DNA from 4 places in the Streptomyces sp. NPDC024017 genome. Region 1 is predicted to be linked to each of the others. Evidence: riboswitches for the same ligand, from Rfam matches in the RefSeq annotation. Region 1 holds a riboswitch; each other region holds the start of a gene.
The links. Region 1 has a riboswitch for cobalamin ahead of AB0G20_RS25365 (energy-coupling factor ABC transporter permease). Riboswitches for the same ligand answer to the same signal wherever they lie in the genome.
Positions count from the first base shown of each region.

Region 2: it holds a riboswitch for cobalamin, as region 1 does, so the genes downstream of both, AB0G20_RS34650 (cobalamin biosynthesis protein) here and AB0G20_RS25365 (energy-coupling factor ABC transporter permease) in region 1, are expected to answer to the same signal.
Region 3: it holds a riboswitch for cobalamin, as region 1 does, so the genes downstream of both, AB0G20_RS15845 (ribonucleoside-diphosphate reductase subunit alpha) here and AB0G20_RS25365 (energy-coupling factor ABC transporter permease) in region 1, are expected to answer to the same signal.
Region 4: it holds a riboswitch for cobalamin, as region 1 does, so the genes downstream of both, AB0G20_RS31810 (ABC transporter substrate-binding protein) here and AB0G20_RS25365 (energy-coupling factor ABC transporter permease) in region 1, are expected to answer to the same signal.

Region 1 is NZ_JBEZYZ010000009.1:237,056-239,235, forward strand. It holds gene cbiQ (cobalt ECF transporter T component CbiQ) at 1-49, opposite strand, end outside; gene AB0G20_RS25360 (energy-coupling factor ABC transporter substrate-binding protein) at 56-424, opposite strand; gene AB0G20_RS25365 (energy-coupling factor ABC transporter permease) at 421-1,122, opposite strand; cobalamin riboswitch at 1,152-1,337, opposite strand; gene AB0G20_RS25370 (serine/threonine-protein kinase) at 1,467-2,180, opposite strand, start outside.
Region 2 is NZ_JBEZYZ010000016.1:58,197-60,376, reverse strand. It holds gene AB0G20_RS34655 (cobyric acid synthase) at 1-347, opposite strand, end outside; gene AB0G20_RS34650 (cobalamin biosynthesis protein) at 349-1,302, opposite strand; cobalamin riboswitch at 1,402-1,560, opposite strand; gene AB0G20_RS34645 (hypothetical protein) at 1,676-1,897, opposite strand; gene AB0G20_RS34640 (inorganic phosphate transporter) at 1,932-2,180, opposite strand, start outside.
Region 3 is NZ_JBEZYZ010000005.1:354,091-356,270, forward strand. It holds gene AB0G20_RS15845 (ribonucleoside-diphosphate reductase subunit alpha) at 1-915, opposite strand, end outside; cobalamin riboswitch at 1,039-1,172, opposite strand; gene mctP (monocarboxylate uptake permease MctP) at 1,311-2,180, opposite strand, start outside.
Region 4 is NZ_JBEZYZ010000013.1:229,849-232,028, reverse strand. It holds gene AB0G20_RS31820 (APC family permease) at 1-174, opposite strand, end outside; gene AB0G20_RS31815 (CoA-binding protein) at 308-736, opposite strand; cobalamin riboswitch at 817-1,005, shown strand; gene AB0G20_RS31810 (ABC transporter substrate-binding protein) at 1,074-2,093, shown strand; gene AB0G20_RS31805 (iron chelate uptake ABC transporter family permease subunit) at 2,108-2,180, shown strand, end outside.

The DNA.
Region 1 (2,180 bases):
GGCGGCGGCGCCAGCGACTGCTGTGCGCCGCCGCGTCGATCGGCAGCACGCGCGATCAGTCCCGTTCGGCGGGGGACTTCCCGGCGTCACCGGCGAGCGCGCTCTCGGCCTCCCGCTCCAGCGCCCGCTGCTCTCCCTGCCGGCGGCCTCGGTGCAGGCCGAAGTAGTAGGCGAGGACGCCGGCGCCGAGAGCCGCCTGGAGGGAGAACAGGGCCGACTCGATCTCCCCGGACGGCGGTTCGTACAGCGGGGAGAACCACGGCTCGTAGTCCGGCTCGATCTCGGTGATCGCGGACTCCGCCTCACCGTCGGAGCCCGTGAACGGCTCCTTCTTGTGGTCGCCGAGACCGAGCGCGAGCGGCAGTACGGCCAGCGCGGCCACGACGAGCAGCAGCAACAGGTTGATCTTCGTGTTCCTGCTCATCGGGCCACCGCCTCGGTCTCGGTCCGGGACTGCTGCTTGGCGAGGAGCACGCCCAGCCGGGTCAGTTCGCCCTTGCTGGACTGCACCAGCAGCCGCATCACGAGCACGGTCAGCAGGCCCTCGCTCACCGCGAGCGGGATCTGGGTGATGGCGAAGATGGAACCGAACTTGCCGAGCGCGCCCAGGAATCCGCTGCCCGGGTCGGGGAACGCGAGCGCCAACTGCACGCTGGTGACGCAGTAGGTGGACAGGTCGGCTACGAACGCGCCGCAGAACACCGCGACCATCAGCGGCGCGTCGTAGCGCCGCAGCAGTTTGTAGACGGCGTATCCGGCCCAGGGGCCGACGATCGCCATCGAGAAGACGTTGGCGCCGAGCGTGGTCAGGCCGCCGTGCGCGAGCAGCAGCGCCTGGAAGAGCAGGGTGATGGTGCCCAGCACCGCCATGATGGGCGGCCGGAACAGGATGGCTCCGAGGCCCGTGCCGGTGGGGTGCGAGCAACTGCCGGTGACGGACGGCAGTTTCAGGGCGGACAGGACGAAGGTGAAGGCGCCGGACGCACCGAGGAGCAGGGTGCTCTCGGGGTGCTCGCGCACTTCACGGGTGAGCGACCGGACCCCGTGGACGACGAACGGCGCCGACGCGACGCCCCAGGCGACCGCGTGCGCCGGAGGAAGGAAACCCTCGGCAATGTGCATGGCTCAGCAGACCCTCTCCAGCACCTCGTGGATGGTTGACGCGCCTTGGCCGGTCTCCTGGCTGACGGGTACCACCGCCCGGACTCCGCCTTCCCGGGTCGCAAGGACCCAGTGGCTGCCCGTGAGGGCCGGAGCCGGACTTCCCGATTCACAGTGGCGAGGGCCGCACCGGCATCACACCGGATTTCCCGTTCACCAAGGCCTGGTGACAATAAGGCCGGGGTAAGGGCGATGACAAGCCACCCGAGGGGCGCGCGAGGGGGCGCCCACTCGCACACCGGCGCATCCCCCGGCTGATCCACGTGCTCCGGGGCGGGGCGCCGTCGCGCGACATCCGGGCCGGGTCAGTCGTCGCCGCCGTCGTCTCCGTCGTCGCTCTCCCCGCCGTTTCCGGCCTCGTGCGGCTTCTCCGGCTTCGGCTGCTCCGGTTGGCCGTCGCCTGCTTCCGCCGTCGGAGTCGCGGCGCTCGGCGCGGGCGCGGGAGGAGTCGGGGAAGCGGGCGTGGACGGAGTGACATCCGCCACGGTGCCGGTGGTCGGCGTGGTGGCGGCTGCCGGGTTTGCCGCCGGGCCGGAGGCCAGGGGAGAGGGGGAGCCGGCGGACGGTGTGGCGGCGGGGCTGCTCGCGGACGGGGACGCGTCGGGTTCCGTGCCCTCCGCGGTCGTGTCGGGCGAGAACCAGCGCATGCCGAGGAGCATCGCGGCGAGGAAGAGTGCCGCGGCGGCGGCCGTCGCGGCCAGTCTCGACCGGCTGCGGACGCCGCCGCGCCCGCGGGAGCGGCCCGAACGCCCCGCCTGGGCCGCCCGGGCCGCGCTGCGGTGCCCCGGGGTCGCGGGCAGTGCATACGTGGTCGGGTGGCTGGTGTCGGCGGCCGCGTACGGGCCCGGCCCGGCCGGCATCGCCGCGGACGTGGTCGCCGGCCGCAGCGGCCCCGAGACCTCCGGCAGCGGCTCGGGCAGGCCCCGCCAGGCGCCTCCGGCGAACCACGCGGCGGCCTGCTGGGCAGTGGGCCGGTCCTCGGGCTGCTTGGCGAGCAGACCGAGCAGGTAGTTCTCGAA
Region 2 (2,180 bases), on a different contig from region 1:
ACCGTCCCCAGCAGCTTCTGCTGCCGCCCGCCGTGGTACCCGCGCGCGCTCAGCTCCCCGACCGGCTTGCCCAGCAGCACGACCTGACTGCTCTGCTCGCCACCGGGCTTGAGGAGCACGGGATTCATCAGCGCGGTCGGCTCGACCCGGCAGGCCTGCGCCTGCATGGCCTGCGCCCGGCCGATCTCGGCGCCCTCCTTCGTCACGAAGGAGTTCAGGGACATGTTCTGCGCCTTGAAGGGCGCGACCTTGACGCCCTGCCGCACCAGCCACCGGCAGATCCCGGCCGTCACGACGCTCTTGCCGGCGTCGGAGGTGGTACCGGCGACGAGAAGCCCACCGCTCATGTCATTTCCCCCTCTTCAGCAACCGCGCACTCTTGAGCAACCGCGCACCGGCGCACACCCCGAGCGCGAGCCAGGTGACGCGCCTCGACAGCCGCACGGCCCGTGCGACGTCGTGCGTGCCGACGGCACGCCCCTGCGTGTTCAGCACGGGCCGGTGCTCCACCCGCCCGCCGTACGAGAGCGTCCCGCCGAGCCGCACCCCGAGCGCCCCCGCGAACGAGGCCTCCACAGGACCGGCGTTGGGACTCGGATGCTGCGCCGCGTCGGCCCGCCAGGCCCGGACGGCCCCCCGCGGATCCGGCCCGGCCAGGACGGCGAGGACGGCGGTCAGCCGCGCTCCCGGCCACCCCGCGACATCGTCCAGCCGCGCGGAAGCCCACCCGTACCGGCGGTAGCGGGCCGACTTGTGCCCGACCATGGCGTCCAGGGTGTTGACCGCCCGGAACCCGAGCAGCCCCGGCACCCCGCCGACGGCCCCCCACACCAGCGCCCCCACCACCGCGTCGGAGGTGTTCTCGGCGACGGACTCGACCACGGCCCGGGCCATGCCGTCGGCATCGAGGGCCTGCGGATCCCGCCCGCACAGATGCGGCAGCCGGGCCCGGGCCGCCTCGACGTCCCCGGCCTCCAGGGCACGCCCGATGGCCTGGGCCTCCCGGGCCAGCGAAGTCCCCCCGACGACGGCCCAGGTGGCGGCACCGGTCAGCGCGACGGAGGCGACGGCGGACGTCCGCACGGCACGCGCGGCGACGGAACCGAGGGCGACGGCCCCCGACGTACACACGACGGTGTGCAGCGCGCCCCACCCGCGGTGGTCCCGCCACAACACCCGCTCCACGGCACCCGCGGCCCGCCCGAACGCGGCGACCGGATGCCCCCGGCGAGGATCACCGAGCAGCAGGTCACCGATCAGACCGGCGGCGGCGCCGTACGCGAAGACGCGACCGGCACCCATGGGCTCAGCCGGCCAGGAGGGCGGGCAGGGGTGGGGTGTTGAACCTCGATCGGCAGCCGCGCATGGCGATATATGTCCTCACTCAGGGTGTCCACGCCCTGGTTCGACGAGACCGGCGGTGAGAGTTCCTGGCTCCCGGGGATTGCTACCCCGGTGACAGTGGCGGGACCGCGCCGGACTTGCACCGGCTTCCTCTCCTGCCGCCGTACTGGCCCCGGCAGTCCACCACGGCCGGGAACCGCCGTCAACTTGCCGTTGACCTGCGAGGGGAGAGTGTGGAGAACCCCACATCGACCCCTGCGCACACACGACGACCGGGCGGCACAGGACTTGAGGTCCCATGCCGCCCGGCGGACGATGTGCGATCGGGCCGTCAGGCCACGATCAGGTAGATCCCGTACCCGACAGCCGCCGCACACGCCGCGAAGCACGCGTACGCACCGGTGACCGCGAGGCCCGCGGACCCGCCCTGGGCCACCGCCCGCTCGCGGCGGGACAGGCCGGTGATGCCGAGGGTGAACAGGCCCACGAGAGCCACGGTGACCACGAGGCTGACGCCGAACACGGAGCCGAGGGCCGCCCAGTCGATCTTCATCTCAGAGATTCTTCCTTGTTACCGGTGGGCGGGGTCAGACCGTGGTGGTCGTGGTCGGCGTGCGCTCGGCGGTGGCCTGCGACGGGAACGCGGGGACCGGGTCCTCCGACGCCGCAGCCGTACCACCCGCCGGGGGCGGTGTCACCGCGGCCATCGCCGTGGTCACCACACCGGCCGGCTCCGCCTCGTCGGTGTCGTTGACGTTGGTGTGGTCGACGACCTCACGCCGGGACAGCTTCCAGATCGCCGCGCTGGAGGCGACGAGGAAGACGGCCACCACCGC
Region 3 (2,180 bases), on a different contig from region 1:
CTCCAGGTAGACCGCGGCCGCGCCCTTGCGGCGGCCGCCCTGGTTCACGGCGGCGACCGAGGCGTCGAGGGTCTTCAGGAACGGGACGATGCCGTTGGAGTGGCCGTTGGTGCCGCGGATCAGCGAACCGCGGGCGCGGATGCGGGAGTACGCGAGTCCGATGCCGCCGGCGTGCTTCGACAGCCGGGCCACCTGGTGGTACCGGTCGTAGATGGAGTCCAGCTCGTCCTTGGGGGAGTCGAGGAGGTAGCAGGACGACATCTGCGGGTGCCGGGTGCCCGAGTTGAAGAGGGTGGGGGAGGAAGGGAGGTAGTCGAGGCGGCTCATGAGCCCGTAGAGGGCCGCGACCTCGTCCAGCGCGCGTGTGGTGTCGTCCTCGGCGAGGCCGCTCGCCACCCGCAGCATGAAGTGCTGGGGCGTCTCGACGACCTTGCGGGTGAGGGGGTGGCGCAGCAGGTAGCGGCTGTACAGCGTGCGCAGGCCGAAGTAGCCGAAGCGGTCGTCGGCGCCGGTGTCGATCAGGGCGTCGAGCCGGGCCGCGTGCAGCCGGACGAACTCGGCGGTGCGGTCGGCGATGAGGCCCTCGCGGTGGCCGACCGCGACGGACTCGGTGAAGGACGTGACGCCCTGCGAGGCGGCCTCTTCGCGGATGCCGATGGTCAGCAGCCGGGCGGCCAGCCGCGAGTAGGCGGGGTCCTCGGAGATGAGACCGGCGGCCGCCTCCGTCGCAAGCTCGCGCAACTCCGACTCGCCGGCCCGCGCGGACCGGCCGCGCAGCGCGGCGGCGGCGACCCGGCCGGGGTCGGTGTCGGGGAGGTCGGCGGTCAGCTCGGTCAGGGTCCGCAGCAGCGCGGTACCGGGAGCGTCGTGCTCTTCTTCGGCGGCTGAGACCGGTTCGGCTGGCGCGATGGTCACGTGGGGCTCTCCCTCGCTCGGCACGGGGGCCTCGTCGAGGGCAGGGGGCAGCACGCGAGCGCACGCGGCGTCGCGTCCACCGGCCCATTCCACGAGGCCCGGACGTCAGGGCACACCGGCCGGGTGGCCGGGTGCGCTGTCGGCAGGTCCTCGGACTGACTCTCGTGCACAAAACATGCACAAGTACACCGTTGCGGGACAGTTCCGGATTCGCACCGGATTCCCCTGCGGCGGCAGCGAGCATGAGCATACATCTTGTGTTGGGTTCCGGCGGCACCCCCAGATGTTGTGTCGCGGTGGTGTCAGAGCGTCAGCTTTACGTGACAGCGGGCCGCCGTGACGCATGGTCACGGCGGCCCGCTGCGGGGTGTTCGTGGTGGGTCGGGGCCCTGGAATCAGTGCGCGGAACCAGCAGTCGCAGGCGGAAGCTCCACCTGGACCCCGGGGTCGCCCGCGTCCGCCGTGTAGTCCTCCGGCTTGGTCTCGTCGATGCCTTCGGGGGCCTTCAGGGCCTTCAGGACGAAGGTCAGGACCACCGTCACCACCACGTTCAGGACGAACGCCGTGAGGCCGATGTAGCCGATCTCCCCGATGCCCGGGATCTCCTTCGCGGAGCCGCCGAAGTGCTTCTGGGTCGGGGAGGCCACGCCGTACGCGGCGGCCGTGCCGTAGATCATGCCGACCGCCCAGCCGGCGAGCAGCGCCCAGCGGTGGAACCAGCGGGTGAACAGGCCGCCGACCAGGGCCGGGAAGGTCTGCAGGATCCAGATGCCGCCCAGGAGCTGGAAGTTGATGGCGACTGTCTTGTCCATGGTGAGGACGAAGGCCAGCGCGCCCACCTTCACCAGCAGGGAGACCAGCTTGGAGACCTTGGTCTCCTGCGCCGGTGTGGCGTCCGGCTTGATGAAGTCCTTGTAGATGTTGCGCGTGAAGAGGTTCGCCGCCGCGATGGACATGATGGCCGCGGGCACCAGCGCGCCGATGCCGATCGCCGCGAACGCCACGCCCGCGAACCAGTCCGGGAACATCGTCTCGAACAGCTGCGGAATCGCCAGCTGCCCGTTCTGCACCTTGATGCCCGCCGCGATCGCCATGAACCCGAGCAGCGCCAGCAGACCCAGCATCAGCGAGTACAGCGGCAGGATCGTGGTGTTGCGGCGGATCACCTCACGGCTCTTCGAGGACAGCGTCGCCGTGATCGAGTGCGGGTACATGAAGAGGGCCAGGGCGGAGCCCAACGCCAGTGTGGCGTACGTCCACTGGCC
Region 4 (2,180 bases), on a different contig from region 1:
GGCCAGCAGCACGATCGCCACGGCGCCGATGAGCCAGGACAGGATCGCCGCGGGGCCGGCCGTCACGACCGCCTTCTCGGCGCCGTACAGCCAGCCCGAGCCGATGATGGAACCGACCGATGCCCACATGAGCCCGATCAGCCCGACATCCCGGCGCAGGCCGTCTCTTTCCATGAATACAGGGCCTCTCGAAGATGAACTCGGGGAGTTCGGGGAGCAAGAGGCCTCAGGCTAGGAATCGACCGGCCGGCGGCAGAAGACGAGTTGTGCAGCCTTGACCGGATTCGGGTATTTCCTGGGAAACGCTTCAGGGTTTCTGTACGCGGTGATGAGACAGCCGTGGGATCTCGATCGCCGGGCAGCGGTCCATCACCATCTCCAGGCCCGCCGCGCGGGTCCGTTCGTACGCCGCCTCGTCGATGACACCGAGCTGGAACCAGACGGCCTTCGCGCCCCGGGCGACCGCCTCGTCCGCGACCGGACCGGCGAGGTCGCTGTTCACGAACACGTCGACGACGTCCACGTCGAAGGGGATGTCCGCCAGGCTCGCGTACCCCTTCTCCCCGTGCACCGTCTCCGCCTTCGGATGCACCGGCACGACGCGCTTGCCGAAACGCTGGAGGACGGCGGCGACGCCGTACGCCGCCCGCTGCTGGTTCGACGACAGGCCCACCACGGCCCACGTGTCGCCGAGCTCGGTGAGGATCCTGCGGACCGTTGCCTCGTCGCCGTACACCGGCGGCCTCCTCGCGAGTCGTGGACGCATTGCACTCACGACAACGGCACAGAGTGCGCGGTGATTCCCGGAGGCCTCCGTGATAGCTTGCCGAGGCCAGTCGAACCCATGTACGTGGGTCAGGGAATCCGGTGCGAATCCGGAACTGACGCGCAGCGGTGAGGGGGACGGGCGGGGCCTCGGCCACTGGACGACTTCGGTCGTCCGGGAAGGCGTCCCGCACCGGGTGAACCCGAGTCCGAAGACCTGCTGGCGGCCCCCGCGGCCGCATGCGGCGGGGGAGCACCGTACGACCGGGCTCCGCGATCGGGCCCTCGACGACTGAGGACTGGTTCCCGTGCCCCTCGCCCGACCCGCCCGTGCCGCCGTCCTGCTCGCGGCCGGCTCCCTGCTCCTGACCGGCTGCGGCGGCGGCACCGGGTCCACCGATGCCAAGGCCGCCGTCACGCTCACCAACTGCGGGCACGAGGTCCGCGTCCCGGCCGCGCCACGGCATGCCGTCTCCCTCAACCAGGGCACCACCGAGATCCTGCTCTCCCTCGGCCTGGCCGACCGCCTCGCGGGCACGGCCACCTGGACCGACCCCGTGATGAAGGGGCTGGAGAAGGCCGACGCGAAGGTGCCGCGCATCGCCGACAACAATCCGTCCTTCGAACGCGTCCTGGACACCGAGCCCGACTTCGTCGCCGCGTCCTTCGTCTCCACCCTCGGCAAGGGCGGCGTCGCCACCCGCGAGCAGTTCGAGAAGCTCGGCGTCCCCACCTACGTCTCTCCGTCGGACTGCGCCGGCAAGGACAACTCGGGCGGCGGCGACGGCGCACGCGACAAGGCCCTGGGCATCGACACCGTCTACGGTGAAGTCCGCGACCTCGCGACCGTGTTCGGGGTGAAGGAGCGGGGCGACAAGCTCGTGGCCTCCCTCCAGCAGCGCATGAAGAAGGCCACGGCCGGCATCGACGCCTCCGACGTCACCCTCCTCTACTGGTTCGCGAACTCCGAGTCGCCCTACCTGGCCGGCTGTTGCGGAGCGCCCGGCATCATCACCCGGGCCCTCGGCGCGAAGAACGCCTTCGACGACACACACGAGGAGTGGCCGCAGGTCAACTGGGAGACGGTCGCCGACCGCGACCCCGACGTCCTGGTCATCGGCGACCTCACCCGCAAGTCGCAGACGGCCGAGTCGGCCGCGAAGAAGATCGCCTTCCTGGAGTCCAACCCGGTCACCAAGAACATGGACGCCGTCCGGCACAAGCGGTACGTGCTGCTCAGCGGGCAGGCCATGAACCCGACCATCCGCACCGTCGAGGGCGTGGAGCAGGTGGCCGCCGGACTGCGCCGGTTCGGGCTGGTGAAGTGACCGCCCGGGAACTCCTGGGCGTCGGGTTCCGGCCCCGGCGCGGGGCCGGGCTCGCGCTCGGGGCGGCCGGGACCGTCGCGCTCGTCG